Regions from separate parts of the Lactobacillus sp. UMNPBX6 genome, predicted to be linked through region 1. Evidence: predicted binding sites of a transcription regulator. Region 1 holds the regulator's gene; each other region holds the start of a gene.

Region 1 (10,671 bases):
AGCTGCAATGAAAGAAATTCAAGATAAAGGAAACGATGCTTCAGCCAAAGATAAAAGTTTATTGACAGTTTTGGAAATTGCTAACGAATGTCTTGAACGCGGCATTAAAATTAAAATGGTTGATATTGATCAATCAGAAGCTACGGATTTCAAGATTTTAGATAAGCATACTATTTTGGCACCATTTAATGCGGTTCCTGGTTTAGGTGACAATGCGGCTAAGCAAATTGTCGCTGCGCGTGCTGAAAAGAAATTCTTATCTAAAGAAGATTTAGCAAAACGCGGCAAAGTTTCACAAACAATCATGAATTATTTCGAAGACAATGGCGTACTGGAAGGTATGCCCGATGAAAATCAATTATCACTTTTCTAGGAGTTATTATTACATTGTTATGTAAAACATGGTATACTAATAGAGGAGTTCGAATAGGTAAATTCGAGTGAGCAGTAATGCTCACTCTTTTTATTACGGAGGAAATTTTTTGTCTAAAGTTATAGATCTTGTTCGTCCAGTTGTCGAAACAATTATTGACGAGCATGGCGACATGTTAGTTGATATGGAATACGTTAAGGAAAAAGGTCAAAACTATTTACGAATTTATGTTGATCGTCAGCCCAATGGTATCGATATCGATGAAATTGCGGCTTTAAGTGAATTGGTTTCTGAAAAACTTGATACAATTGATCCTGATCCGCTTCCTGATCCATATGTTTTAGAGTTATCATCTCCAGGTGCTGAACGCCCTATTAAGACTGAAGCTGATTGGGAGAGAGCACTGAATGATTATGTTCATATTGGTCTTTATCAAAAAATTGAGGACAAAAAAGTGTATGAAGGTACGCTTAAATCCTATAATAATGATGAGATTGTATTAGAAGTAAAAGATAAAACAAGACGAAAGAAATTAACTATCCCTCGTAAGTTAATTGCAAAGATTCGTTTTGCAATTGAATTTTAGAAAGGTTGATCAAAAACTTATGTCTAAAGAAATGCTAGAAGCGTTTGCTACCTTGGAAAAGACCAAGGGCATTAAACAAGATGTTATTGTTGATGCAATCAAGGCCGCTTTGGTAGCTGCATACAAGAAAAATTATAATCAAGCACAAAACGTTGAAGTTGACTTCGATGAAAGAAGAGGTAACTTCAAGGTAATGGCTGTTAAGACAGTCGTTGATGAAGTACAAGATGACCGTCTTGAAGTTAGTTTGAAAGACGCCTTGGCAATTAATCGTGCTTATGAAGTTGGGGATGAAATTCGATTTGAAGTTACACCAAAGAACTTTGGTCGAATTGCTGCTCAAACTGCTAAGCAAGTTATTATGCAACGTCTTCGTGAAGCAGAAAGAAGTCATATTATTGACGAATATTCTCAATATGAAGATGAATTAGTTACAGGTACTGTTGAACGACGTGATAATCGTTTTGTATATGTTAATATTGGCAATGTTGAAGCTGTGATGCCTCAACGTGACCAAATGCCAAATGAAGTTTACAACCCACAAGATCAAATTCGTGTACTTGTAACTCATGTTGGCTCAGATTCTAAGGGTGCACAAATCGTTGTTTCAAGAACTGCACCTGATGTTGTCAAGCGATTATTTGAACAAGAAGTTCCTGAAATTTATGATGGAACTGTTGAAATTGTATCAATTGCCCGTGAAGCTGGCGACCGTACTAAGATGGCTGTTAAGTCAAATGACCCTAACATTGATCCAGTTGGTACTTGTGTAGGTCAAAAGGGTGCCCGTGTTCAAAATGTTGTTAATGAACTTGGTGGCGAAAATATTGATGTCGTTAAGTACGAAGAAGATCCTTCTGACTTTATTGCTAATGCATTGAATCCAGCAGAAGTAATTGCTGTTCAATTTGGTGATAATGAAGAAGAAAAGAGTGCATTAGTAATTGTTCCAGATTACCAATTGTCACTTGCTATTGGTAAGAAGGGACAAAATGTACGTCTTGCTGCTCGCTTAACAGGCTATAAGATTGATATTCGTCCAGAATCTGAAGTAGAATTTGTTGATGAAGAGTCAGACACTGCAGCCAAATCTGCTGATACTGAATCTGATGAGGATAGTTCAGTTGATACAGATAAAGCAGCTACACAGGTAGAAGAAAGTTCAAGCGAAGATAATACTGAAGAATAGGTGATTTTTTGAAAAAAAGAAAAATCCCAATGCGGAAGGATTTATTAACCGACACTATGCAACCTAAAAAAGAGTTGGTACGTGTCGTAATCGATAAAGAAAAGAATATTGCTGTTGATCCTACTGGCAAAAAAGCAGGACGCGGCGCATATGTTTCACTTGATCCAACCAAGATTAAAGCCGCTAAAGAAAAGCATATTTTAGATCGTAGCTTAGGGGCTAAGGTTCCAGATAGTTTTTATGACGAGCTTTATTCATATGTTGATCATCAAAAAGCAAGAAAAGAATTGTTTGGTGATAAATAAGTTTGCAAAATAGACAAAAAGCGATTAATTTGTTAGGTTTAGCACAGCGAGCTGGTAAATTAATTACTGGGACAGAAACTGTGATTGCCAAGCTTAACAAAGGAAAAATCACCGCGGTCATCATGGCGTGTGACGTTCAAGACAACACCGCTGAAAAAGTTGATCGTGCTGCCAGAAAAGTTAATGTTCCTATAATAAACTTATTTTCAGCTGATGAGATTTCCAAAGCTATCAGCAAAAAACGTAAAGTTTTAGGATTAACCGATGTCGGTTTTACCAAGGCATTGATTAAAAAAATAAATGAAGGAGTGTGATTGGATGGCAAAGAAAAGAATTTATGAAGTCGCAAAAGAAGTGGGCGTCGATAATAAAGTTGTAGTCCAAAAAGCAAAGGAATTGGGCTTCGATATAAAGAACCATATGTCATCAATAGATGATGCACAAGTTGCAAAATTAAAAGGTAGTTTCCAAAACTCCGCTCCCGCTGAGAAAAACAATAAAATAAAGATCTCTGTTTCTTCTATTCGTAAGAACGAAAAGAAACAAGAAGATAATGCAGGTTCAAAGAAGCCTAGAAGACGTAACAATAAGCGTCGTCAAAATAATAATGATCGCAATCGCAAAAATAGAAATGATCGCGATCATAACTCAAATTCAGGTAAGCCAAAAGCAGCTGCTTTGTTGCAACAATTTAAGCAAAAGCAACGTGCAGAGGAAGGCCTGCTTAATCGAGAAGCACAAAAAGCTAAAAAAGAATATCACGAACAATTGAGACATCCGAAAAAAGAACAACCAGTGAATAATAAGAAGAAAACTAACAAAGAAAACAATACTAAGAAGTCAGAATCAGTAGAGAAAAAAATTATTGGTCCAAAGATTTTGAAACCATCTCCAGCACGTTTGAAGAAGAATCAACCTTCAACAAATGATAAGCCTGCAGTGAAGGTTTCTATTCCTGAGCCTCCTAAAGATGAAAAACGTGGCAATGGTCGCGGTAAGAATATGGGTAAGCCAGGACGTAAAGGTAAGAACCAATTCTTTAATAATCATAATGAACATTCTGATCGTTCAGAAAGAAAACGTCGTAAGAATAAGAAACGTCAACAAGAACAAAAGCCAAAGAAGCAACCTACTAAGCGTAAGGAACGTCCATTACCAGAAACTTTAATATATGAAGAAGGTATGAACGCTCAAGACATTGGTAAGTTGATTCACCGTGAACCAGCTGAAATTGTTAAGAAATTATTCATGCTTGGTGTGATGACTAACCAAAACCAATCTTTGGATAAGGATACCATCGAATTATTAGCAGCTGAATACGGTATTAATGCTAAGCAAAAGGTTCATGAAGATATTTCTGATATTGATACTCTTTATGACAAGAGAATGGAAGCTTCTAAGAAGTCTAAGAATCAAGTTAAGCGTCCACCTGTAGTTACTATTATGGGGCACGTTGACCATGGTAAAACTACTTTGCTTGACCGTTTGCGTCATACCCATGTTTCAGCTCATGAAGCTGGTGGTATTACCCAGAAGATCGGTGCTTACCAAGTTCGTCTTGATGACCGCTTGATTACTTTCCTAGATACTCCTGGACACGCAGCCTTCTCAAACATGCGTGCACGTGGTGCTGAAATTACTGATATTGTTGTCTTAGTTGTTGCAGCCGATGATGGTGTTATGCCACAGACTGTTGAAGCTATTGACCACGCTAAGAGCGCCAATGTTCCAATTATTGTAGCAATTAACAAGATGGATAAGCCAGGTGCTAACCCACAACACGTAACTGAAGAATTGATGAAATATAATTTAATTCCTGAAGATTACGGTGGTGACACCATCTTTATAAATATCTCAGCTAAGACTGGTCAAAATGTTGATGATTTATTACAAATGATCTTGCTTCAAGCTGATGTGATGGAACTTAAGGCTAACCCAACAGAAATGGCAATTGGTACTGTAATTGAAGCTCGCTTATCACGTGGTCGTGGACCAGTAGCCGACGTTTTGATTCAACAAGGTACTTTAAATGTTGGTGATCCAATTGTTGTTGGTGATACTTTTGGCCGTGTTCGTACTATGACTAACGATCGTGGTCGTCAAGTTAAAAAGGCTACTCCATCTGAACCAGTTGAAATTACTGGTTTGAATGACGTTCCAGAATCAGCTGATAAATTAGTTGAATTTAAGGATGAAAAGACAGCACGTTCAGTTGGTGAAGCTAGAGCACAACAAGCTTTGCAAAAGTCTCGTGAAAATGTTCAACATGTCACTCTCGATAACCTCTTCGATACTATGAAGAAGGAGAATATGAAGGAAGTTGACATTGTCTTGAAGGCTGATGTTCAAGGTTCTGTTGAAGCTTTGCAACAATCTCTTGAAAAGATTGAAGTTGAAGGCGTTCGTGTTAACATCATTCACTCAGGTGTAGGTGCTATTAATGAGTCAGACGTAACCTTAGCCGGTGCTTCTAATGCATTTATCATTGGATTTAATGTTCGTCCAACTGCAACTGCTAAGAGTCAAGCTGAAACTGAAGGCGTCGACATTCGTTTGTACAGTATCATCTACAAGGCAATTGATGATGTGACTGCAGCCATGAAGGGTATGCTTGAACCAACTTACGAAGAAAAGGTTATCGGTAACCTTACTGTTCGTGAAACTTGGAAAGTATCTAAGGTTGGTACTATTGCTGGTTCCTTTGTTGATAAGGGATTGGTTAAGAATAACGCCAAAATTAGAGTTATTCGTGATGGTATTGTTAAATACGATGGTGAAATTGCTTCACTTAAGAGATTTAAAGATGATGCCAAAGAAGTTAAGCAAGGTAACGATTGTGGTTTAACTATCAAAGACTACAACGATATTAAAGTCGGCGACGAATTCGAAGTTTACGAAATGCAACAAGTTGAACCTAAGTAATAATTTTTAGGAGGCAAACATGAAGCATAGAATTGGTCGTGTTGAAGGAGAAATTCTTCGTGAATTAACCAAAATTTTACAAAAGAATATTCGTGATCCTCGTTTGAGTGAAGTAACTATCACTGCAGTGGAATGTACGAATGATCTTTCATATGCAACTGTTTACTATAGTCTTTTAACTGAAAATGCCGATAAGGAAAAAGAAGTTCAAGAAGGACTAGAAAAGGCTAAAGGTATGATGCGTCACTTATTAGGACAAACTTTAACCGTTTATAAAGTCCCTGAATTAATTTTTAAACGAGACAATTCAGTAAAATATGGTAGTAAAATTGACCGTTTAATTGCAGAAGTTAAAAAGCAAGATGCTGAACGGGCAAGTAAATAAAAAAAGCGCCGTTTAGGCGCTTTTTTCGTTTAGATAGAAAAGGATTATTTATGTTAAATGGAATTTTAGTTATCGATAAAGATAAAGGGATGACTAGTGCTGATGTAGTTTATCATTTACGCAAAGCTCTGCATATCCGAAAAATTGGACATGCGGGTACACTTGACCCCGAGGTAACAGGTGTATTACCTATTGCAATTGGACAAGCAACTAAACTGATTGAACTTATGCATACTAGACCTAAAGAATATATTGGTAGTGGTCTTTTTGGATATGCCACTGACAGTTATGATTCAACTGGCACAGTTTTGAAAAAGACCAAGTTAACCAAGGCATTTACTTCTGAAGATATTCAGAATCATATGAATGAGTTTTTAGGGGAAATAGAACAAGTACCACCAATTTACTCAGCCGTAAAGGTAAATGGTAAGCATTTATATGAGTATGCTAGAGAAGGTATTGAGGTAGAGCGACCAAAACGTAAAGTTGATATTTTACAATATGATTTAACCAATAAACCTACATTCAATGAAAAAGATGGACAAGAAGAATTTGATTTTAAAATTAAATGTAGTAAAGGTACATATGTTAGATCCTTAGTAAATGATTTGGGCGAGAAAATGAATTGCCCAGCAGTTATGACTTACTTAAGAAGAGTAGCTAGCTCAGGTTTTGATATTTCTCAGGCCGTTAAGTTAAGTGAAATTGAAGAGAATCCTGAAAAAGCTGCAGAATTGATTCAACCAATTGACGCTTTCTTTAAAGACTATCCTCAAGTTGATCTAAGTGAAGGAAAATGGCTTAAAGTGAAAAATGGAGCAGGTATTTCGTTAGAAATAGATGCTAAAAAAGTCGCATTAAGGTACAATAAAAAAGTCAAGGCGATTTATGAGAATAAGGGAAAATTATATCGCCCAAGTTTAATGTTGATTCAAAATGAATAACTGAAATGAAGGGATTAGTTGTGAAAATCATTCATTTAACTTATCCAGTTAGCGAAAATATCATATCTTCAAAAACTATTCTAGCCTTAGGTTTTTTTGACGGCGTTCATTTAGGTCATCAACGCTTAATCAATAAAGCCAAAAAAATAGCTGATCAAAAGAAATTACCATTAGTAGTATTAACTTTTGATCGTCATCCGAAGGAAATTTATGCTGCCAAAAAAGACTTTAAGTATTTAGAAACTTTAGATGAAAAGGCAGATAAAATGGCAGAACTAGGTGTAGATTATCTAGCCGTAATGCCATTTACTAAAAAGTTTAGCGAGATAGATGCACAGAATTTTGTAGATAATGTAATAATTAAACTCAATGCAGATACAGTAGTAGCTGGATTTGATTATACATATGGTCCTAAAGAGACTGCTAATATGAAGAATTTACCAAAATTTGCGAAGGATAGATTTGAAATTGTCGTTATGCCTAAGCAGATTTTTAATGGTAAAAAAATAGGTTCAACTGAAATTAGACAGGCAATTAGGGAAGGTAAGATGGAATTAGCTTTTCAATTAATGGGTCACCATTATGTGATGAGCGGGATCGTTGGTCATGGTAAAAGAAATGGCCATAAATTAGGCTTCCCAACAGCTAATTTAGTTTGGGCTAGTCATAAGGTAATTCCGAAAATAGGAGTATATGCCACTAAAACGCAGGTAGCTGGAAAGTGGTATGAATCTATGACTAGTGTCGGTTATAATGTAACGATTGGCCAACCTGAACAAATTTTTATTGAATCATATATATTTAATTTTAAACAGGATATTTATGATCAGCCAATAAAAATTAAATGGTATAAATATACTAGAGGCGAAATTAAATTTAGCGGCCTTGAAGAATTGAAAAAACAATTAGAGAAAGACCAAATAGAAATTGAACATTATTTTGCACAAGAAGCACGAAGTAATGCGTAACGAGAAGCTGAAGAACTTAGCAATTTTGAACGAAGTTCTTCAGTTTTTATTTTTTAAAATAATTTGAAGAAATTTTAGCACTCCTCTTGTTTTTCTGCTAATTTATAGTATCATATTAATTGTTAGCACCTGAGAATTACGAGTGCTAAAAGTGAGGGCGATTATTATGTTGACCGAGCGTCAAGAGCTTATTTTAAAAACAATTATTACAGACTTCACACAAACGCATGAGCCTGTTGGCTCTAAGACGGTGATGAAGCAGTTACCAATTAAAGTATCAAGCGCTACTATTCGAAATGAAATGGCGGTCCTAGAAGATCAAGGCTTAATTGAGAAGACACACTCTTCTAGCGGAAGAATTCCGTCAAGTGATGGATATCGTTATTATCTTGATAATTTAGTTGAACCGCTTCAGTTGCCAGAGTCTGTTTATAACACGATTGGGACACAATTAGATCGACCTTTTCATCAGGTGAATGAAATCGTACAAGAAGCAGCACGCATTTTATCTGATTTAACTAATTACACTGCTTTTGCTGAAGGACCTGAGAGTAGGGATGTTAAAATTACAGGTTTTAGGATTGTTCCCCTGTCTTCTAGACAAGTGATGGCAATTCTAGTGACGAGTGATGGCAATGTCCAAAATCAAGTTTATGCTTTACCACATAATATTCATGGTGAAGAAATTGAAAAAGCGGTTCGAATGATTAATGACCAATTAGTTGGCAAGAGTTTAAAGGAAATTAATGTTTCATTGCTAAGTGAACTTGCTAAAAACGAATTAGGTAGTGATCATGCTAACGAATTATTTAGCTTAGTTGAAGACGTGTTAAAAGATGCGGCTAGTGAGCAGATGTATGTTGATGGACAAATTAATCTATTGAACAATACAACTGAGAATAATGTAAATGATATACGTTCACTCTATGAATTAATTGATCGAGATAATTTGTTTTCTAATTTGATGAATATTAAGGCTGATCCTAAGACTGAAAAATACCCAGTTAAGGTAAAGTTAGGATCTGAATTGCCGAATGATTTATTAAAAAATTATAGTTTGCTGACAGCTGAATATAGTGTCGGCTCCCATGGTAAAGGAACAATAGCTTTACTTGGGCCAACAAATATGCCGTATTCTCAAATGATAGGGCTTCTAGAATACTTCAGAAATGAATTAGCCAAGAAGTTACTTGATTATTACGGTAAATTTCAATAATAGAGGAGGTTAGCCGTGAGTAAAGAAGAGTTTCCTAGTGAAAAGAATTTAGATGAAAAAGAAAATGCTTCAACACCTAAGGATGTTAAGAAAAAGGCAACTGAAGGTAAGGAAGCAAAAAATGATAAACATGATGAAAAATTAGCTAAAGAATTGGCTGATTTAAAAGATAAGAATAAGGAGCTTGAAGATAAGTATCTTCGTAGCGAAGCAGAAATTCAAAATATGCAAAATCGCTATTCAAAAGAAAGAGCTCAACTTATTAAGTATGAATCTCAAAGCTTAGCTAAAGATATTTTGCCTGCTGTAGACAATTTGGAGAGAGCTTTAAGCGTAGAAGCCGATGATGATGTTTCCAAGCAACTGAAGAAGGGCGTTAAGATGACGCTTGATTCATTAGCTAAAGCATTGAAAGAACATGGCATCGTTGAGATTGAAGCTGAAGACGTAAAATTTGATCCGACATTGCATCAAGCTGTTCAAACTGTAGCAGCCGAAAATGATGATCAAAAAGATCACGTTGTTCAGGTTTTACAAAAAGGATATCAATATAAAGATCGGACACTAAGACCAGCAATGGTTGTAGTTGCTCAATAGGAGAGGAAGTTTATACATGTCAAAAGTTATTGGTATTGACCTCGGAACTACTAACTCAGCAGTTGCAGTTCTTGAAGGTAAAGAACCAAAGATTATTACTAACCCAGAAGGTAACCGTACTACTCCATCTGTAGTAGCTTTTAAAGATGGTGAAATTCAAGTTGGTGAAGTAGCTAAGCGTCAAGCTATTACTAACCCTAACACTATTGTTTCAATTAAGCGTCACATGGGTGAAGCAGATTACAAGGTTAAGGTTGGTGACAAGGAATACACACCACAAGAAATTTCTGCATTTATTTTACAATACATCAAGAAGTTCTCAGAAGATTACTTAGGTGAAAAGGTAACTGATGCAGTTATCACTGTTCCTGCTTACTTTAATGATGCACAACGTCAAGCTACTAAGGATGCTGGTAAGATCGCTGGTTTGAATGTACAAAGAATTATCAACGAACCTACTGCTTCAGCATTAGCCTTCGGTTTAAACAAAGACCAAGATGAAAAGGTCTTAGTTTACGACCTTGGTGGTGGTACTTTCGATGTTTCCGTTCTTCAATTAGGTGACGGTGTCTTCCAAGTATTATCAACTAACGGTGATACTCACCTTGGTGGTGATGACTTTGATAACCGTATCATGGATTGGTTGATCAAGAACTTTAAGGATGAAAATGGCGTTGACTTGTCTAAGGACAAGATGGCTATGCAACGTTTGAAGGATGCTGCTGAAAAGGCTAAGAAAGACTTGTCAGGTGTTTCTTCAACTCACATTTCACTTCCATTCATTTCTGCTGGTGAAGCTGGTCCATTACACCTTGAAGCTGACCTTACCCGTGCTAAGTTTGATGAATTGACTAGTGACTTAGTTGAAAAGACTAAGGTACCATTTGACAATGCATTAAAGGATGCTGGTTTAACTGTAAACGATATCGATAAGGTTATCTTAAACGGTGGTTCAACCCGTATTCCTGCAGTTCAAAAGGCTGTTAAGGAATGGGCTGGGAAAGAACCCGACCACTCAATCAACCCTGACGAAGCTGTTGCCTTAGGTGCAGCTATCCAAGGTGGTGTTATTTCAGGTGACGTTAAGGACATCGTTTTGCTTGATGTTACTCCATTGTCACTTGGTATTGAAACCATGGGTGGTGTCTTCACTAAGTTAATTGACAGAAACACTACTATCCCAACT
Region 2 (10,671 bases), on a different contig from region 1:
CCATGGATAAATTGTGACAATCACAAAAATTGCCCCAACATAAAAGATCAAAATCCGCCACAATACTGACTTCACGCTTTTAACAATGGCCTTATGCGGATCAGATACTTCACCAGCTGAAATCCCAATTAGCTCAATTCCTTCATAAGAACCAACAATAATGGCCATTGAGAAAAAGAAGCCCTTGAGACCACCAGTGAAGAAGCCGCCATGATTCCACAGGTTAGAAAAGCCTACTGGATGACCGCCATTACCAAAGCCAAATAGAATTACCGCAAAGCCAAGTAAAATCATTAAGATAATCGTTACAACCTTGATCATGGCAAACCAGAATTCCAAGGTTGCATAAGCTTTCGCACTAGCTAAGTTAGCCACCAGCAAAAATAAAATAATAATTACGCCGGCAGCCCAATCAGAGGTGCCTTTCCACCAAAAGCGCAAATACTCTGTTGTTGCCACCACCTCAGAAATTCCGACAACAATGTATTGAAACACATTTGCCCATTCGGCTAAATAGCCGGCAATTGGATGCACATGCTCTGAAGCATAGTCTGCAAAAGAACCAGTACCTGGATCAACATAAAGCATCTCACCTAATGCCCGCATTACGATATACAAAATAACCCCAACAAAAATATAAGCTAGCAGTACTGAAGGACCGGTCCACTTAATGGTTGAGCTAGCCCCCATGAATAGTCCAACACCAATTGCTCCTCCAAGTGAGATCATTTCCATCTGTCCGGCTGTCATCGACCGCTTTAATTCAGGTGCTTTCTTCGCCATTTCCAACTCCCTTTCTTTAGCATCTGTAAAAATTTCCTAGGAAATATATCTATTCTCATTTATCTTTAATCACTATACCTTATCATTTTTTCGAACAAAACTGTAGCTGATCGCTAAAAAGATTGCAAATAAAATCGAAATAATCAAAGCCAGCTGCGTTGATTTGATAAAGAATAATAAGATTAAAATACCAATGTAAAAGGCAAGCGTAAGCCAGCTAGTTACTGGGTAGCCCGGCATTTTAAAGCTGCCTAAATTCTGCTTATTCTGTTTGCGATAAACAATATGTGCTGCCATAATCATGATCCAAACAATCACAAAACAAATCGTTGAAACAGTTGAGACAACGGAGAATATTTCTGCTGGCATTAAATAGTTTAAGGCAACTACTACAAATAAAATTAATGAAGAGGTCATCAAAGCGTTCATTGGAATTGCTTTTTTGGTCAATTCACCTAGTCTTTTAGGTGCATGGCCGTTACGTGCTAATGAATAAAGTGATCGACTAGTTGAAAAGATTGCACTATTAGTCGCTGACATAGCTGCAGTCAAAACGACAAAATTTAAAATCCCTGCAGCCGCTGTAACACCGATGCCGGTAAAGACCTGGACAAAGGGACTTGAAGTAGTTGTAATGTGATTCCATGGATAAACAGACATAATTGCCAACATTGAGCCCACATAAAAAAGGCCGATTCTAACTGGCAAAGTGTTAATTGCCTTAGGAATATCCTTTTGCGGATTAGCTGTTTCACTAGCAGTTTGACCTACAATTTCTACCCCAACAAAGGCAAAAACAACCATTTGAAATGATAAAAGAAAGCCCCAAATCCCAGTTGGGAAAAAGCCACCATGATTAACTAAATTAGTTAGTGAAACATAACCGCCCTTTACATGCGTATGAAGTAACAACATTACAGCACCGGTAATGATTAAGACTACAATTGCCATTACCTTAATCATTGAGAACCAACTTTCCAGTTCACCAAATAATCCGACATTTACCATGTTAATCAACATCAATAAGATCACAATTACTAAAGGGCCAACCCATTGCGGTAGCCACGGAAACCAGTATCTTAAATAAATTCCTGTCGCAGTCAAATCAGCCATAGCTAAACTAAGCCAGCAAGCCCAGTACATCCAGCCCGCTACAAATTCGGCACGCTTACCTAAATATTTTTTGATTGATTCTAAAAATGAATGACTATCAGGATCGGCTAAAATAAGCTCTCCTAAAGCACGCATCATAAAAAAGGTGATAATCCCTACGATTAAGTACGACAAAATAATTGAAGGGCCAGCACTATGAATGGCTGAACCAGAACCTAAGAATAGGCCAGTACCAATGGCTCCCCCTATTGCAATCATTGTTACGTGACGACTCTTAAGCCCGCGTTTTAATCTCGGCTTCTCATCCATAATTACTCGCACCTTCCTCAAAATAAAAAATGGAGCGGCATGTTTTTTAAATGAAACATGTTGCTCCATCAAGTTTGCTTTTTTTGAATTATATAGTCTTATGCCAATTCATGCAATTATTTTTTATCTAAAAAAGATATTCCCTTAGGAATATCTTCATTATTAGTAAACTTTAAATTGGTTCAACGGCCAGTAACGTACTTTAACTACGCCAACGATACTACTACGCTTAATGGTTCCGATATAACGGCTATCCTTAGAAACGCTCCGGTGATCACCCATTACGAAATATGTTCCTTTCGGAATGCGCCCAGTATCCTGCACATATTTAATCTGCGCTCTAGTAAAGTATTGCTGGTAAGTCCGCGCCCGCATCAGTGACTGCATAGTAAAATTCTGAGTCTCAGAATAAAATGTATCTGAGCCATTATCAATTAACTTCGTTCCTTGTTTCAACCAAGGTTGAGCAATCTTTTTATTATTAATGTAGATTTGATTATTTTTGCTGACGATTTTTTCACCAGGCAAACCAATAACACGCTTAATGTACAAAGCACCTGGTTCATCTGGGGCTTTAACAATGACCACTTCACCACGTTTGATTTGTGCATGACGTTCCGCAATCAATCGATCACCATTTTGAAAGGTTGGTTGCATTGATGGACCAGACACCGTATCGTTGCTCAAAACGAAGTGGAAGAGCAACATATAAACGCCAAATAAAATACCCCAGATAATTAAGATATCTAGGAAAAACTTACCCCATGATTCTTTTTCTTCTTTTTTTTCAGCCATAATTTTCTCCATTTTGTCTTTTTTCACAGTTTACAACTTTATGAAGAAATTGCCAAATCAATAGGAAGCTAGAGCAACTGGGCTACTTAATTAGTCAACTCTAAAATTTGCCCATATTTTTGCTTATACTCGTCACTTAAATTATGCTCAATGTCGATTACAGTACCTTTGAAATCAACAATTAACTGAAATATAGTCTGCATACTTTGATGATCTAATCCCGACAAGGCCTCATCTAATAATAAAATTGTCTTCTTTCTTAATAATGCACGAGCTAATTCAATTTTACGCTTTTCACCTCCAGAAAGATGGACTCCATTCTCACCTAATCTAGTATCCAGTCCTTCTGTTGAGGCAAATTTATCCAATTCAACCTTTCGTAAGATTGCAATCATGTCTTCATCAGAGAAATCTTCGCCTAATGTCAAATTAAAGCGCAAGCTTTTTGAAAAAATAAACGTATCTTGACTAATGATACCAGTTTGATGCTTCAACTCATTATCATTTAACTTAGAATTAACTAGAATTTCTCCTGAAAAGAGTGGTATTTCATTTAATAAAGTTTTGAAAATTGTTGACTTTCCCACACCAGATGGTCCCTCAATCATCACATGACTATTACCTTTAACAGCAAAATTAATATCTTTTATCAATGCATGATCATACCCAAAACTAGCGTGATCAAATTCAAGTAAAAGATCCTTAGATAGATTTTGATAAGTTAAATTATTAATTTGCTGCTGCTTAGATTTATCAATCTCTGCTTCCAAAAGTGGAGTGGACGAATTAATCTGATTCAAGAACTGAACAGAACTCAAAATAGGACTCGTTACCCTATCGGCTGCCAAATATAGCGAAATAAAGGCACCAACTGTGATTTGACCATTCATAATAAACAACACACTAACTAATAGGGCAATAATTGTTGAAATCACATAAGTGGTATTTGATAATAAACGTGAAGTTTCTTGATGCAAGTTCATTTTAAAATACGCATTTTCTTCTTGCTTAAGCGAATGTGTAATTAGCTTTTGCATCTTAGCTGTAACGCCATAATTATTAATCAGATGAAAACCTTTAACTCCTTCCGAAACTTCTAAGTTATACTTCTTATATTTAGCGGACCACTTCTTGGTTCCCTTTTCTAGCCATTTTTTAGTAAGCCTGGGAACAACCGTTGGTAAAAAACCACAAACAAGGTAAACCAATGCTACCCAAGAATTAATATAAAGAATATAGATTAAAGTGATCAATGCTTGCTCAAAGCAATAAATTACCATTACTACCGCATTGATAAACTGATTTTCAATTTGCTTTACATCTACATCTATAAAGGAAATTACTTTCGATTCATCGCGATTATCACTGGCAGTAATAAACTTATCATAAGCATCTGCACGCAATTTGGTATTAGCAACTTGAATAATTTTTAAATTAAAATATTGCCAAAACCAAAAAGCAATATTAGTAAATGTCATTGCCACAAAGAAAAGTGCAATAACTAACCAAACTCGATTAAATTGACGTTTTGTTAAAATATTCGTAAGAATTCCCATAACGGCGGGGGAAATAATGCCATCTAAGCCAGTAAAACCGCTAGCTATAACTAAGCCTAGCCACAAAGATGAGTGCCCTTTAAAAATATCTCGAAGATATATAAATTTTTGCTTCATAATTATTCCTCATTGAAGATCTTTTTTAATCATATTCAATACCGCTTCTTAAGTAGTTACTTACAAATCAAAATGAATTCCTTAAAAGAGCTTCTTTATTATCGTCTAAACAAAGATAATGAAGAATTAATTTTGTTTATAGTTTCCTTACCTGAGGTACTTAATCTGCCTAAAGTATCTCATAATTTTTCTGAACTTTTTCACCGAATTAAAAGCTTATAATTATCTTATTTTTTATATTTTTATAATACTCTTATTTTAATTTCAGATCAAACAACTTTGCAGAAATGCAAAACTAATTCAATTTCTGCACAAAAAGAGGATATTCCCTAGGAAATATCCTCTTTTTCTTTATTAACTATTAATTAATCTTATTTTTTATCTTCGGCTTTAGTTTTGTCTTCCTTAATTTTTTCTTCAATCTTTGGAGAAATATCGAAGATTGCTTCACCGTTTAAGTACAAGTGCTTGTCATCTGCAGTGAATTCAAGCTTCTTAGTTTCAGGTTTTCTCAGGATCAACTTAGCAGCTGGAGTTTCAAGATTTTGTTCAACTACTCTTCTAAGTGGACGAGCACCGAACTTCTTGTCGTAGCCCTTTTCTGCCAAGAATGCCTTAGCTTCGTCTGAAACTTCTACCGTTACACCCTTCTTAGCAAGAACATGAGACATCTTCTTCAAGTAAATGTTGATGATCCTGCCCATGTCTTGTTCAGTAAGTGAGTTGAATGGAACGATTGCGTCCAAACGGTTCAAGAATTCAGGTCTGAAGTAGTTTTCAAGGGCTGAGATTAACTTGTCTTGGTCAACCTTGCCATCTTCAAGCAACTTGTCTGAGAAGCCGGCGTTTGAAGTCATAATCAAGATAGTATCCTTGAATGAAACAGTTCTACCTTGTGCGTCAGTCAAACGACCGTCATCCATAATTTGCAATAATGCGTTGAAGACTTGTGGGTTAGCTTTTTCAATCTCATCAAATAAAATCAATGAGTATGGTTGGTGACGAACCTTTTCAGTTAATTGACCACCTTCACCGTAGCCAACATAGCCAGGTGCTGAACCGATCAACTTGTTAACTGCCATTTCGTCTTGGTATTCACTCATGTCCAAACGGATTAAGTGTTCCTTGTTACCAAATAATTGAATTGCCAATTGTTTAGCAAGTTCAGTCTTACCAACACCAGTAGGTCCAGTGAGTAAGAATGAACCAGTAGGTCTGTCGCTGTCTTTGAAGATTTGCTTACGAGCAATAGCGTCAGTAATTACATCGATAGCTCTGTCTTGATCAATAACATTCTTCTTAAGTTTCTTAGCTAAGTCCAAGTTCTTTTGAGCTTCATCAGCGTGAAGTTCACTCATTGGGATCTTAGTCTTTTGTTCAATAATTGCGTAGATGTCTTTTTCAGTTACTTCTGGAGTATTCTTAGAATCTACATTCTTAAGTTGTTTCTCAAGTTCAGCAATCTTACTCTTAATTTCTGAAGCCTTGTCGTAATCCTCTGCCTTAGCAGCTTCAGTCTTCTTAGCTTCAAGAGCTGAGATTTGGTTCTTTAAGCTCTTTTCATCAGTTGGTTGTACAAGCAATGCCTTCTTAGCACCAGCTTCATCCATCAAGTCGATAGCCTTGTCTGGTAAGTAACGGCCTTGAATGTATCTTTCTGATAATTCAACAGCTAATTTAAGACTGTCGTCACTGTATTTTACGTGGTGGTAGTCTTCGTACTTCTTCTTTAAGCCTTCCAAAATCTTAACAGCTACATCAGTAGATGGTTCTGGAACTTGAACAGCTTGGAATCTACGTGATAAAGCTGGGTCTTTTTCAATTCTTTGGAATTCACTAGTAGTAGTAGCACCAATTAACTTCAATTGACCACTTGCCAAAGCTGGCTTCAAGATGTTAGCAGCGTCACCGTTGTTGTTTTCTGAATCAGTAGAACCAGCACCTACAATGTTGTGTAATTCGTCGATGAATAAAACAATGTTAGGATCGCTCTTAGCCTTGTCGATAACCTTCTTTAATCTTTCTTCAAAGCTACCACGAAGACTTGAACCAGCAACCATGTCATTGATGTTTACTGAAATAATGTGCATGTTAGCCATCTTAGCTGGCACATTGCCTGAAGCAATTCTTTCAGCTAAACCTTCTACAATAGAAGTCTTACCAACACCAGCAGGTCCGATTAATACAGGATTATTCTTCTTACGTCTTGATAAAATTTCAATAACGTTATCAATTTGTTCGTCACGACCAATAACTGGGTCAAAATTATTCTTCTTTGCTTCTTCAACTAAATCTACGCCAATTGGTTTTTCATTTGGTTGTTGTGGGGTTTGTTGAATGGTTTGAGGAGCTGAACTCATATTGCTTGAGTAATTAATAGGAATTGAACCTGAATTACCGTTGCCACTTCTTCTGCCAAAGTCGTCATTAAAGAATGAGCTGTTCAATTCGTTAAATAAGTTGTCAAAATCATTGTCAAAGTATGCCATATCTGCAAACACTCCCATCATAAACTTGATTTTTAGCACTCAAAGCATTTAAGTGCTAATTCATTACATTTATAAGTATAGCAGGTTATCCACAGATTACAAGCATAGATTTAAAAGTTTTCCACATTTTTCTTTTAATTTGTGATGTTAATCTAAAAAAGTAATAAAATCGTTGATATATAAGTGTTTATATTGCTTCACAATATATAAAGATTTTATTAAGAAGGATGAAATTATACGCTTAAAGGATTATTGGGTGTAAAAGTTTTCCACAGGATGAATGTTAATCCTGCTCATTTTGTCCATTTTTATCGTTATCTGACTTTTTTCCTTGTCGCGATATTACTTGATTATTCTTATTCTTAATTGGTTCTAATAAATATTGTTGAATAACCTGGACTACTTGTTGATTTTGAGGCAAATCAGAGTGATCAGCCTTATCACCAGTGATTGTCATCGCAGTATAACTCTTTACTTGCTTTTGAAAAATATACTTTCCTGCTGCAACGCTAGCTTCTGGGACGATCCCATCTGACTCATAATTTTTGCCTCCAGATACAGAATACACCACTAAGCTCTTAGGGAGTCTATTTTTGCACTTAATAAAATCTTCCAGCATTTGCGTTTTATGGTTCATATTCTTTTCGCTAAAATTATACGGCGTCCCTACTGTCATTAAACGCTTCATGGTAATTTCATCCGAATAAGTTGAATAATAGTGTTCTAGCCAGTATGTCCAAATTAAACCACCATTAGAATGGCCAAAGGCCTTAAAATTATTAAATTTATAGTCCCATGAAATAGCTTCAAAGGCTTCATCTAACCATCCTGCTTGTTTTTTGATATTGCTATAACCATCTTTATTGTTTTTAAAGCCAATAATAATAAACGGCTCATTATCATTTTTATTAATTGAGCCCGAATACGACAGATTACCATTAGTTGAAACGTTGATTTTCAACACGCTATGTTTAGTTGGAGTGTTTTGATTTAATAATTTAACCAACTCATTAAAACGTTCAGTAGTCGCACTGGATCCAGGCACCATGATTACCGGTGACAAGGCAGATTTCATTCTTTGTGCACGAGCTTGGTTATCTTTTTCCATCCATTTATAACCAGGAATAGCGAAAACCATAACTACTAATAAAACAAGGGCAATCCATTTTAAATTAGGATTTTTAAGCAGTTTGTTGGCCTTTTTCATATTCATAAGCTTTAAGTTTCCTTTCTATCCTTTGTCCCAATAACGAAATAGGTATTAACATCAAAATATCTAAAATAAATAAACAAATAGAAAAGACTAAATTACTCCAGTTGCCGTTAGAACCGAAAAACGAAATAAGAATTCCTGGGGTCCCTTTTAATACTGGATAAACACATGGTGTAATAATATGAAGAAAAATTGCTAATGAAGCAATCATGATGTTAATTACAGGGATCAATACCATAGGTAAAAAGAGCACGGGGGTTAAAATAATTGGCATCCCTATCATGAACCCCCACGTAGAGTTAAATGCTGCAGGCAATAAATTAGCCTTGGCAATATTCTCTGTCTCTTTATTTTGATGTGACAATAAAATGATTACTATTAATGCTAAAACAACGCTAGCACCGCCCATTGCACCGTAAGGATAAACAAGCGAACTACCTAAAAACTTATAAGGAACATTCCATGAACCGCCATGTTTTAATGCATAATCGAGGTTAACAGTAGCTGTCCCGCTTGTAAGTGCTGCAGCCGTAGATAAAGAAGTTAAAGGATAGCCAATCCCAATCCAACTAAGCAGCATAACGACAAACGCCAATGCAATAATTTCAAATATATTGTTGGAATTTTGGATTTGAATAACCAATTCTTTAAAAGTACTGGAGCTCAATATCTTGATTTGCAATTCATAAATAATAATCCCCAAAATCATCCCCGCAATAATAGATACAGATGCAGGCAAAAGCGCATTCCAGGCCCGAGTTCTAACTCGGTGAACATGTTCAAATTCTACAGGCTGGTGATTTTTACCTAACCAATGGAAAATTTCACCAACTGCATATCCCACTAGTAACGCAAGTAACAAAGCATTAATTTGCAATACACTAGATGAAAACATTGACTTATTACTAAGCTTATTTCCCACATTACTTGCATACGCACAAAACATAATTATCATTACTGCAGTCATACCAGCTAACGTAGAATCTTTATGATATAAACGTGCTGTATAACGTGCCGCAAAATATGCCGCATATAAACCAAATAATCCAAAAGTTACCCGCACAAAGCCGTTACAAATAAATGAACCGGCATACCATATTTTGTCGGGCATAGTTGAATCAAAATTCAGGATATTATAAATAAAACTGTCTGGTGAAAAAACAGCATCACGTAGCAACTTAAAATAAGAACCAATAATTGCAATTGGCATCAGCATCCCCAAAGTTCGCTGAAAAATTCTAAATATTGGTAATCTTCTTATGATAAGAATAAAGTTGGTTATTCTCTCTCCCATAGCTTTTCCCTTTACCTATCTTCAATAAATATGATTGAATGAGTTTATATTAATCACATTATACAATGATGCTAGGAAGTTGATAATTATGGCCTATATAGAATTAAAAAATAATACTAAAATTTATCAATCTGGGGATGCAACTATTTACGCCAATAAAGATATTACTTTTTCTATTAATAAGGGAGAATTAGTAGTTATCTTAGGCTCTTCAGGAGTAGGCAAATCCACACTGCTCAATATTCTAGGCGGAATGGAACCTAATACAAGCGGTGATGTGATCGTCGCAGGCAAAAACATTGCATCTTATAACGCCAAACAATTAACAACTTACCGCAGAAATTATGTGGGATTTGTCTTTCAATTCTATAATTTAATCCCTAATCTAACTGCAAAAGAAAACGTAGAACTGGCTGCGCAAATCGTGCCTGATGCAATGAATCCAGATGAGGCTTTAAGAGAAGTAGACTTATCTGATAGAGAGCAAAATTTTCCCGCTCAATTATCTGGTGGTGAACAACAACGTGTCGCTATTGCTCGTGCTATTGCGAAAAAGCCAGAGCTATTATTGTGTGATGAGCCAACAGGAGCACTCGATTACAAAACCGGTAAACAGATTTTAAAAATTCTACAAGACATGAGCCGAAAAAATGGCTCCACTGTGCTCATCGTTACCCATAACGCCGCTATTGCACCAATTGCGGATAAAGTAATTCGTATTCGTGACGGTAGCATTCAAAAGATTGAAACTAATGATCAGCCTGCGGATATCAGCAGCATTGAATGGTAGGTGTTGATAATGCACAAATCAATTTTATGGAAGGACGCTTTCCAAGCCATAACGCATTCGCTTGGTCGTTATATCGCAATTATCTTACTAATTGGTTTAGGTACTTTTGCCTTCGTAGGACTAAAAATAGCCGGCCCCGATATGCGTGCAACAGGTGCGGACTTTTTTACTAAGCACAATTTAGCCGATGTCACCGTTAGTTCCAACTACGG
Region 3 (10,671 bases), on a different contig from region 1:
GTTGGACAATTTGGTCCAACTTTTTTCATGAGGAGTTTTTGACCATGATTAAACGACAAAAAGATCGCAAATTTGAATTAGTATCTAAATTTAAACCTGCTGGAGACCAGGAGCAGGCTATTGATAAATTAACTGCTGGCTTTAAAAAAGGCTATAAAGAACAAATTTTGGAGGGTGCAACTGGTACTGGTAAGACTTTTACTATGGCCAATATTATTGCTAACTTGAATAAGCCCACTTTGGTAATTACGCATAATAAAACTTTAGTAGGTCAACTTTATGGCGAGTTTAAAAGTTTCTTTCCTCATAATGCAGTTGAGTATTTTGTTTCTTACTACGATTATTATCAGCCAGAAGCTTATGTTCCTCAATCCGATACTTATATCGAAAAGGATTCGGCTATCAATGATGAAATCGATCAGTTGCGACACGCCACTACTTCAGCTTTAATGGAGCGTAACGATGTTATTGTCGTAGCTTCTGTATCGTCAATTTATGGTTTAGGTGATCCTAAAGAATATGCCCGTAGCGTTTTGATGATTCATGAAGGTCAAGAATATGATCGTAATGTATTATTGCGTGATTTGGTAAACTTGCAATATGACCGCAACGATATCGATTTTCAACGGGGACGTTTCCGTGTTCGCGGCGATGTGGTAGAGATTTTCCCAGCTGGTAACTCGAATCATGCTTATCGTATCGAATTTTTCGGGGATGAAATAGATCGCATTGTTGAAATTGACTCTTTGACTGGAGAAGTAATTGGTGAAAGAGAAAGTATCTCTTTATTCCCAGCTACGCACTTTATGACTAATGATGAACAATTGCGGCGCGCGCTTAAAGAGATTTCTAAAGAAATGAAAATTCAGGTAAAGAAGTTTGAAGGCGAAGGCAAGCTACTTGAAGCCGAGAGAATTAAGCAACGTACTACATATGATATGGAAATGATGAGTGAAGTTGGCTATACTAACGGAATTGAAAATTATTCTCGTCACATGGAAGGTAGAAAAGCTGGAGAACCGCCTTATACTTTGCTAGATTTCTTCCCTGATGATTTCTTGATTTTAATTGATGAATCGCATGCGACTATGCCCGAAATTCGTGCGATGTATAATGGTGACCGCAATCGTAAGCAGACGTTGATTGATTATGGTTTCCGTTTACCATCAGCGCTTGATAACCGTCCACTTAAGTTATCTGAATTTGAAAAGCATGTTCATCAAATACTGTATGTTTCTGCTACGCCAGGTGATTATGAATTAGAGCGAACTGATCATAAGGTTGAACAAATTATTCGACCAACAGGCTTACTAGACCCGAAGATTGAAGTAAGGCCGATTGAAGGGCAGATCGATGATCTAGTTGGCGAAATTAATAAACGGATTGATCGCAATGAACGAGTCTTTGTTACTACTTTGACCAAAAAGATGGCAGAGGATCTGACAGATTACTTAAAGGATCTGGGAATCAAAGTGCAATATTTGCACTCTGACATTAAGACACTTGAGCGAATGAAAATCTTGCGTGATTTACGTTTAGGTAAATTTGATGTGTTAATCGGAATTAACTTGTTACGTGAAGGTATTGATGTGCCAGAAGTTTCACTGGTAGCTATCTTGGATGCAGATAAAGAAGGCTTTTTGCGTGCATATCGTCCGCTAGTTCAAACAATGGGTCGTGCGGCTCGTAATGCAAATGGTGAAGTAATTATGTATGCCGATACGATTACTGATTCTATGAGAGCCGCAATCAATGCCACTAAGAGACGGCGTAAGATTCAAGAAGAGTTTAATAAAGAACATGGAATTACACCTAAGACAATTATCAAGCCTGTTCAAGATGTAATTTCTATTACGAAGCCATCAAGTGATGATAAAGATAAAAAGTCTGATAGTTTTGCTGATTTGAACTTCGATGAATTGACTGCTAGTCAAAAGAAGGCGATGATTAAGAATTTGCAAGAGCAGATGAAGGAAGCCGCTAAAAAGTTGGACTTTGAAGAGGCAGCAAACTTACGGGATGCTATTATCGATTTACAAAAGTCATCTAGAAAACCAAAGACAAAAAAGGGGAAAGCTTTTAATGGTAAATGATAAGATCGTTATTCGTGGTGCACGAGAACATAATTTAAAGGATATTGATATAACTATTCCTAAAAACCAATTAGTAGTAGTTACTGGTCTATCAGGTTCTGGAAAGAGTTCTTTAGCTTTTGATACCTTGTATGCAGAGGGTAGAAGACGCTATGTACAATCACTTTCTAGTTACGCTAGACAATTCTTGGGCCAGATGGATAAACCAGATGTTGATTCAATCGATGGGTTGAATCCCGCTATTTCAATTGATCAAAAAACCACATCACATAATCCACGTTCAACTGTCGGAACAGTAACCGAAATCAATGATTATTTACGTCTTTTATGGGCTCGTGTAGGTCATCCAATTTGTCCGAATGATGGAACTTTGATTGAACGACAATCGGTTGATCAAATGGTAGACCGAATCATGTCTTTACCCGAAAGAACTAAAATCCAATTGTTAGCTCCCGTTGTTCGTGCTAAACGCGGTGAACACAAGGAAGTTTTTAAACGAGTACAACGTGCTGGATATGTTCGTGTTATTGTTGATGGTGAGATGCACGAAATTGGAGAAGAGTTTAATTTAGCTAAAAATAAGCGACATAATATTGATATTGTTGTGGATCGTTTAATCGTGAAAGATAGTATTAAATCTCGTTTGTTTGACTCAATTGAATCAGCTCTTCGTTTATCTGATGGCTACATGAATGTTGATGTTATTGGCGGGGAGATGCTTAACTTCTCTGAATATTATGCTTGCCCTAAGTGTGGTTTTACAGTAGGCGAAATGGAGCCAAGACTATTTTCATTTAATGCGCCATTTGGTGCTTGTCCTGATTGTGATGGATTAGGGATGAATTTAGCCGTTGATGAAGATTTGGTTGTACCTGATAAGACCAAAACTTTGGCAGAAGGTGCGTTAGCTCCATGGAAGACGTCTAATTATTACACTGAAATGTTAGAACAAGCTTGTGCAGCACTTGATATTCCAATGGACAAGCCTTTTAATAAATTAACTAAAAAGCAAAGAGAAACGATTCTTCACGGTTCAACTAAGCCAGTGAAATTTCATGTTACAGGGGATTTTGGCGTTAATGACACAACCCAGCCTTTTGAAGGGGTAATGGATAATGTTGAAAGACGCTATAAACATCCAATGTCCAAATTTATGCGCGATGTGATGGGCAAGTATATGACAGAGCTGACTTGTTCAACTTGTCACGGTAAGCGATTAAATGGAAAAGCTTTGGCTGTAAAGGTAATGGACAAGGATATCGCTGAAGCTTCTGAACTTTCAATCAATAAATCCTTAGATTTCTTTAAGAGCGTCAAATTAAGTGAACAAGAAACTGTAATTGCTAAACCAATTTTGAAAGAAGTGTGTGATCGTCTTTCATTCTTAGACAGCGTTGGATTAGATTATTTGACCCTTTCTCGTTCTGCCAATACTTTATCTGGTGGAGAAGCTCAACGTATTCGTTTGGCTACTCAGATTGGTTCTAACTTATCAGGAGTTATGTATGTTTTAGATGAACCTTCAATTGGACTTCATCAACGTGATAATGATCGTTTGATTGCTTCACTTAAGAGAATGCGTGATTTAGGCAATTCTTTGATTGTGGTTGAACACGATGATGAGACTATGCGCCAAGCCGATTATCTGATTGATATGGGACCAGGCGCCGGCGTTTACGGCGGTAAGGTAATGTCTCAAGGTACACCAGAAGAAGTGGAGAAAAATCCTAAGTCTTTGACTGGTCAATATTTGTCGGGAAAAAAGTTTGTTCCTGTGCCATTAAAACGCCGCAAGGGTAATGGTAAGAAGATCACTATTACCGGTGCACAAGAAAACAATTTAAAGAATATTAACGTTGATTTTCCTTTAGGAAAATTTGTCGTAGTGAGTGGTGTTTCTGGTTCAGGTAAGTCAACTTTAGTTAATATGATTTTAAAGCGAGCATTAGCGCAAAAGTTAAACCATAATTCAACTAAGCCAGGTAAATATAAGTCAATTCGTGGCTATAAAAATATTGAAAAAATTATCGATATTGATCAAAGTCCTATTGGACGTACCCCACGTAGTAATCCGGCTACTTATACTAGCGTTTTCGATGATATTCGTACGCTTTTTGCTCAAACAAATGAAGCTAAAATGAGAGGTTATACTAAGGCTCGTTTTTCATTTAATGTTAAAGGCGGCCGCTGTGAAGCATGTCATGGTGACGGAATTATTAAGATCGAAATGAATTTCTTGCCAGATGTGTATGTCCCATGTGAAGTTTGTCATGGCAGTCGTTATAATTCAGAAACCTTGGAAGTAACTTATCGTGAAAAGAATATTGCTCAAGTGCTTGATATGACAATTAATGAAGCATGCAAGTTCTTTGAAAATATTCCTAAAATTGCACGTAAATTGCAGACTATTGTTGATGTAGGTTTAGGCTATGTTAAATTAGGTCAATCTGCTACAACTTTATCAGGTGGGGAAGCCCAAAGAATGAAGTTGGCTGCAGAATTGCAGAAATTATCAACTGGTAAGAATTTCTATATTTTGGATGAGCCAACGACAGGTCTGCATACCGATGATATTAAACGTTTGCTTGAAGTTTTGCAGCGCTTAGTTGATGAAGGAAACACTGTTCTAGTAATTGAACATAATTTAGATGTGATTAAAAACGCTGACTGGATTATTGATTTAGGACCTGAAGGAGGTGAAGGTGGCGGTAACGTTGTTGCTACAGGAACGCCTGAAGAAATAGCGGAGGTGAAAGAAAGCTATACTGGTCAATATTTAAAGCCAGTTTTAAAGCGTGATACTAAGTTAACTAGGGATGCGGAAAATAAAAAGTAATGCGTAAGTGTTTTTATCCTCGAATAAGTGTAAAATAGGCACCAAGGAGGACGAATAATGGACATTTTTTCAAGTTCTAGAGATAATCATGGCTTCGATTGGGGCGCCTTTATCGCTGGTGTATTAATGGTTGTTGTTGCTTTTTTGCTTCTTAGACATCCAGCCAAGGGATTGCATGCATTTGTATTAATCTTTGGTATTTTGTCAATTTTGCAAGGTTTAGTATGGCTTGCTGGTTATTCACGTTTTCGTGCTTTCTTTGCACGTAGTTGGGTAGCACTTATTTCAGGTATTTTAGATATCATTGTGGGTATTTTGTTCTTATGCTCATATGATATTGGTGGATTGACCATTGCATATTTATTTGCAATTTGGTTCTTTGTCGACTCAGCTGTCGGAATTGTCTTTTCATGGCACTTGCGTGACTTTTCAACAGGATACTTTATCTTTAACTTAGTTTTGAACATTCTAAGTTTAGTTATTGCTATTTTCTTGATCTTTAACCCACTTTTTGCAGCTTTGAGTTTAGTATGGTTAGTTGCATTTTGGTTGTTAGTATTTGGTATCAATGAAATAGTCGTTGCATTTATGCACCGTTAATAATTATGAAAAAGAGGCCGCGATGGTCTCTTTTTTTTGCACTATAATGGAACACCCGGTATGATATAATTTACAGAAGGAGGGCTAACAATGGCTGATGATAAGAAACAATTATTAATTGTTACAGGAATGAGTGGGGCAGGCAAAACTGTTGTGGCTCATGATTTAGAAGATATGGGTTACTTCGTAGTTGATAACTTGCCACCAACATTATTGGGAAGCTTTTGGGATTTAATTAATAATTCAAATGATTTCCATAAGGTAGCAGTAGTAATTGATTTACGTGTTAAAACTTTTTATACAGATTTATTAGATGAGGTAAATTCACTCGAAGATAATGGCAACGTTCAAGCTACTATTCTCTTTTTAGATGCTTCAGATGATGTGTTAGTAGCACGTTACAAGGAAACTAGACGGCTTCCACCACTAGCTAATAATGGTAAGGGACGTTTGTTAGATGGCATTCAAGAAGAACGTCGTATTTTGATGCCAATCAAAAATCGTTCAAATTACATCATTAATACGTCTAATTTATCTACTAAAGATTTAAAACAGAAGTTAATTAATACTTTCAGTGACCGTAAGCGTCAGCCATTTTCAATTGAAGTAATGTCATTCGGTTTTAAGTATGGCATGCCAATTGATGCGGATATTGTAATGGATGTGCGTTTTTTGCCTAATCCATTCTATATTCCGGAGTTGCGTCCATTCACAGGATTAGATAAGCGTGTCTTTGATTATGTAATGAATAAAGAAGAGACACTGGTTTTCTATCAAAAATTATTGGATTTATTAGAAACCGCTATTCCTGGTTATATTAAAGAAGGAAAAGAAAAATTGACAATTGCAATTGGTTGTACTGGTGGTCAACATCGTAGTGTATCAATTGCACAACAACTTGCTCGTGACTTATCCAAAAAATATCCAGTTGATATAACTCACCGTGAGGTAAGTCGCTACATTAGAAAGTAGGTATATCGCGATGTCATATGGAGAAACGCGAATTGTGCGCGTAATTAAAGGCAGACGTCCGCGGGTAGTAGTTATCGGTGGTGGTACTGGGTTACCAGTTATTCTAAATGCATTGAAAGATCAAAATGCGGAAATTACTGCCATTGTTACGGTATCCGATGATGGTGGCTCATCTGGTTCTATCAGAAATTTTATTAACGTTGTTCCACCGGGTGATATTAGAAATGTGTTAGTTTCTTTAAGTGATTTGCCACAAGAAGAAAAAGACATTTTTCAATATCGGTTTGATTCATCTGATGCATTCTTCTCAGGCCACGCTATTGGTAACTTGATCATTGCAGCTTTGAATGAAATGCATGGGAATATTTTTGATGCTGTTCAATCTTTATCTAAAATGATGAAGGTCGACGGCCACGTCTTTCCAGCATCTAACGAACCTTTAACGTTAAACGCCGAGTTTATTGATGGTACCACGGAAGCCGGGGAAACGGAGATTACCTCAAAAGATAAAAGAATCAAACGTGTTTGGGTAACAGATACTAATTCGAATGCCACACCTAAAGCAGTTTTACCTGTTTTAGCTTCGATAATGCAGGCAGATGCAGTTGTCTTAGGTCCAGGTAGTTTATTTACTTCTATTTTGCCTAATTTGATGATTTCTAATTTAGGTGAAGCGGTTCGAGAAACCCCGGCTGAAGTAGTTTATATTTGTAATATCATGACTCAACGTGGAGAAACTGATCACTTTAGCGATGCAGAGCACGTGGAGGTAATCAATCGTCACTTAGGTGGAAACTATATCAATACAGCTTTAGTTAACGGAGCTAAAATTGATATGAGTAAATTCCACCCAGAGGATTATGATGCATATCTTGAACCTGTTAAGAATGACTTTAATGGTTTGAGAGCGCAAAATTGTCGTGTTATTACCGATGATTTTATTGATCAACGACACGGGTTGGTCTTTCATGATGGAGAAAAAGTAGCAAAGGAAATAATGAATTTGGCATTTGAAGCAATGTCACGTAAAAGAATGAAGGAAAATAATGGCTAGTTATGCTAGTGAAGTCAAAAAGGAGCTAACTTCGCTTGAGGTGCATCCAGAGCATGCTAAAGCAGAGTTAGCTGCTTTTTTGCGAATGAATGGGGTTTTAAATCTTCATGATCATCAATTTAGTCTAGATATCACTACAGAAAATCCCGCTATTGCACGAAGAATTTTTAAACTGATTAAAGTTGCATATGGAATTGAACCATTATTGATTGTTTCTCGTAAGATGAAATTAAAAAAGAATAATCAGTATCTAGTTCGACTTAATCGTGACGTGCAAGAAATATTGGAAAACTTAAATATTTGGGATCCTGCTCGAGGATTAGTTACCAGAATTCCACAGAGAATTATGAAGTCACGGGAAGGTGCAATGTCTTATCTTAGAGGTGCTTTTTTAGCTGGCGGTAGCGTTAATAATCCTGAGACTAGTAGATATCATTTAGAAATTTATTCAACTTATGAAGATCATAATGAAGATTTAGCTAAGTTGATGAATGAGTATTTTTATTTGAATGCTAAGATGACGAAACGTCGTCGAGGTTACATTGTCTACCTTAAGGAAGCAGCTAAAATCGGAGATTTTTTGCATGTAGTTGGAGCATTAAATGCTATGCTAAATTTTGAAGATTTACGAATCATGCGAGACATGCGTAATTCGGTTAATCGCTTGGTTAATTGTGATACAGCTAATATGAAAAAGACGGCTTCCGCTTCTGCAAAACAGGTAGAAGATATTCAGTTGATTCAAAAAGAAAAAGGAATCGACAGCTTACCAGAAAAGTTACAGATTTTAGCACGTTTTAGATTAGCTCATCCAGAATTAACTTTAAAAGAAGTAGCGGATCAAATTCCGGATGGACCTATTTCAAAATCTGGTGTTAATCATCGATTCAAAAAGTTACATGAATTGGCTGAAAATTTGAGAGATTAAAAAAAGAGGATTCGCACACGCAAATCCTCTTTTGATTATAATTTATGATTACTTCTTCTTATTAACCATAATTTCATCGATTAAACCGTATTCCTTAGCTTCTTCAGCAGTTAAGTAATTATCACGTTCGGTATCCTTTTGAATCTTTTCCAAAGGTTGACCAGTAGTTTCGTGTAAGATTTCGTTAATCTTCTTGCGACTCTTTAAAATTTCGTTAGCTGCAATTTGAATATCAGTTTGTTGACCTTGTGCTCCACCTAAAGGTTGGTGAATAAGTACAGTAGAGTTAGGTAATGCGAAACGCTTACCCTTAGTACCACTAGTCAAAAGAATAGAAGCCATTGAAGCAGCCATACCAATTGCAATAGTTGATACATCTGATTTAATGAAATTCATAGTATCCATAATTGCAAGACCAGAAGTAATTACACCACCTGGTGAATTAATGTAAAGTGAAATATCCTTAGTGTTATCTTGTGCATCAAGGAAAAGCAATTGAGCAATAATTGAGTTAGCCATTTGGTCGTTAATTTCGCCACTCAACATAATAATTCTATCTTTTAATAAGCGTGAGTAAATGTCATAAGCACGTTCACCACGAGCAGTTTGTTCAATAACTGTAGGTACTAGCATATATTTGCCTCCTAAATTTATTTCGTATTAATTAGCACTCTTTTAAGTACTGTGCTAATTAAATCACTTCGTAATAAAAGTGTCAAATAAAGAGATTTACTTGTATTCAAATTGTATTTTTGAGAATATTGTTTATATATTATAATAACTATGTAAAATATTGTTGTAATATTGTAGGAGGACAAGCTTGAAATATACAAATAAGATTTTAACTGCAACATCAGCTGTTGCAGTTAGTGTTGGTTTATTAATGGGTTATTCAAATCCTGTTTTTGCCGCTAATTCTAAGTCAACTACTAAAACAGACAAAGCTAAAGATAGTTCAACTGCTAAAAAGGGGCCAGTTCAAACCAGTACTTCTTACGATTTGATGGTTAAAGTAGGTAGTAATAAACATTACAATGTTTATAAGAGCATTAAGAATGGTAAGCCTGTTAAGAAGTTAGCAGATGCCAGTGACTATCAATATGCTCATATTCAATCTGATCAACGAATTAAAACTCACAACGGTACCTACTGGCGCATTTATGTTAATGGCCGTAAAGTAGGATATGTTAACCAAAACTGGTTTACTAGAAACACTATTGCTGTTCCTAAGACTGTAAGTTTAGTAAGAAATAGTCATTCTGATTTTGCTCCAGAAGATGCAGTTAGTTATGTAACTAACTATATGGGAACCGTTATTCCTACCCAAGATATTACAATTTCTGAAGATGCAATTGATTGTTCTGAACCAGGTACTTACAAGGTTAAGTATAGTTATGGTAGTGCTAAAGCTACTGTAAAAGTTACTGTAAGAAAGAGTACTAAAGAAGGCGTTGCTGATGCAGATAGTGTTTCAGCACAACCATTTAGTGGTGACCTAAAATCTTGGAAGACTTACTATGGTAGTTCATCTAACTACGTAACTAAGACTGACTTTGCTCCGGATAAAGCAAAGCACAGTTACACTACTGATAATGGTAATATGACCTTTAAGACTCGTTTCTTCCAACCAGTTTTACTTAGTGTTGCTAGAGACATTAAAGACGACGATTACATTAACCGTGTAGGTCATATTCCAGAAGGTATTGCTATGTCAGACGGCTGGCTTTACACTAGTTTACTCAGCAGTACTAAAATTTCTAATGGTCACATCATTGCTTATAATTTAAACCATTTGACTAATGCTTTTAATGGTCAATACTTGCTTGATATGTCTCAAAAGAAGTTCAATTCTTACGTTAAAAATATTAAGGTAAGTCCATATATTCCAATTGGTCACGGTCAAGCTATGGGCGCAACTGATAAGTATATTTATGTAGTTAACTATGATAATAAGACATCATATAAGAGCAATAGATCAGAAGAATTGCTTCAAATCCGTAAGAGTGATATGCGCATTAATAAGATTTGGACATTCAAATGCTGGAATGGTAGCGACTCAGAAGGCCGTTACTTCCACGATGGTGTTATTGTAAGTGATCACAAGATGTACACAACTCTTTACAACAAGCAAAAGAACCAAACTGAATACTGGGAATTCAACCGTAAAGGTGATAACTGGTACCCAACT

The links. The regulator HrcA, encoded in region 1, represses chaperone genes, less so after heat shock. The targets are predictions, from matches to a motif close to TTAGCACTCNNNNNNNNNGAGTGCTAA.
Region 2: CP357_RS02485 (ATP-dependent Clp protease ATP-binding subunit) is a predicted target of HrcA. The motif match lies at 7,195-7,221, and genes of this name have one in related genera.
Region 3: clpP (ATP-dependent Clp endopeptidase proteolytic subunit ClpP) is a predicted target of HrcA. The motif match lies at 9,148-9,174, and genes of this name have one in related genera.

What each region holds. Positions count from the first base shown of each region.
Region 1 is NZ_PCZD01000001.1:46,396-57,066, forward strand. Features, by position in the region: gene CP357_RS00195 (PolC-type DNA polymerase III) at 1-373, shown strand, start outside; gene rimP (ribosome maturation factor RimP) at 483-959, shown strand; gene nusA (transcription termination factor NusA) at 979-2,148, shown strand; gene rnpM (RNase P modulator RnpM) at 2,157-2,453, shown strand; gene CP357_RS00215 (ribosomal L7Ae/L30e/S12e/Gadd45 family protein) at 2,456-2,767, shown strand; gene infB (translation initiation factor IF-2) at 2,772-5,375, shown strand; gene CP357_RS00225 (ribosome-binding factor A) at 5,395-5,760, shown strand; gene truB (tRNA pseudouridine(55) synthase TruB) at 5,811-6,704, shown strand; gene ribF (riboflavin biosynthesis protein RibF) at 6,710-7,672, shown strand; gene hrcA (heat-inducible transcriptional repressor HrcA) at 7,839-8,888, shown strand; gene grpE (nucleotide exchange factor GrpE) at 8,904-9,485, shown strand; gene dnaK (molecular chaperone DnaK) at 9,502-10,671, shown strand, end outside.
Region 2 is NZ_PCZD01000008.1:12,462-23,132, forward strand. Features, by position in the region: gene CP357_RS02465 (amino acid permease) at 1-783, opposite strand, end outside; gene CP357_RS02470 (amino acid permease) at 856-2,205, opposite strand; gene lepB (signal peptidase I) at 2,368-3,000, opposite strand; gene CP357_RS02480 (ABC transporter ATP-binding protein) at 3,087-4,673, opposite strand; gene CP357_RS02485 (ATP-dependent Clp protease ATP-binding subunit) at 5,045-7,162, opposite strand; gene CP357_RS02490 (alpha/beta hydrolase) at 7,446-8,375, opposite strand; gene CP357_RS02495 (PTS transporter subunit EIIC) at 8,344-9,669, opposite strand; gene CP357_RS02500 (ABC transporter ATP-binding protein) at 9,758-10,459, shown strand; partial or broken gene CP357_RS02505 (FtsX-like permease family protein) at 10,469-10,671, shown strand, end outside.
Region 3 is NZ_PCZD01000012.1:29,557-40,227, forward strand. Features, by position in the region: gene uvrB (excinuclease ABC subunit UvrB) at 45-2,093, shown strand; gene uvrA (excinuclease ABC subunit UvrA) at 2,083-4,929, shown strand; gene CP357_RS03455 (HdeD family acid-resistance protein) at 4,987-5,529, shown strand; gene rapZ (RNase adapter RapZ) at 5,620-6,501, shown strand; gene yvcK (gluconeogenesis factor YvcK family protein) at 6,512-7,555, shown strand; gene whiA (DNA-binding protein WhiA) at 7,548-8,483, shown strand; gene clpP (ATP-dependent Clp endopeptidase proteolytic subunit ClpP) at 8,532-9,116, opposite strand; gene CP357_RS03480 (SH3-like domain-containing protein) at 9,304-10,671, shown strand, end outside.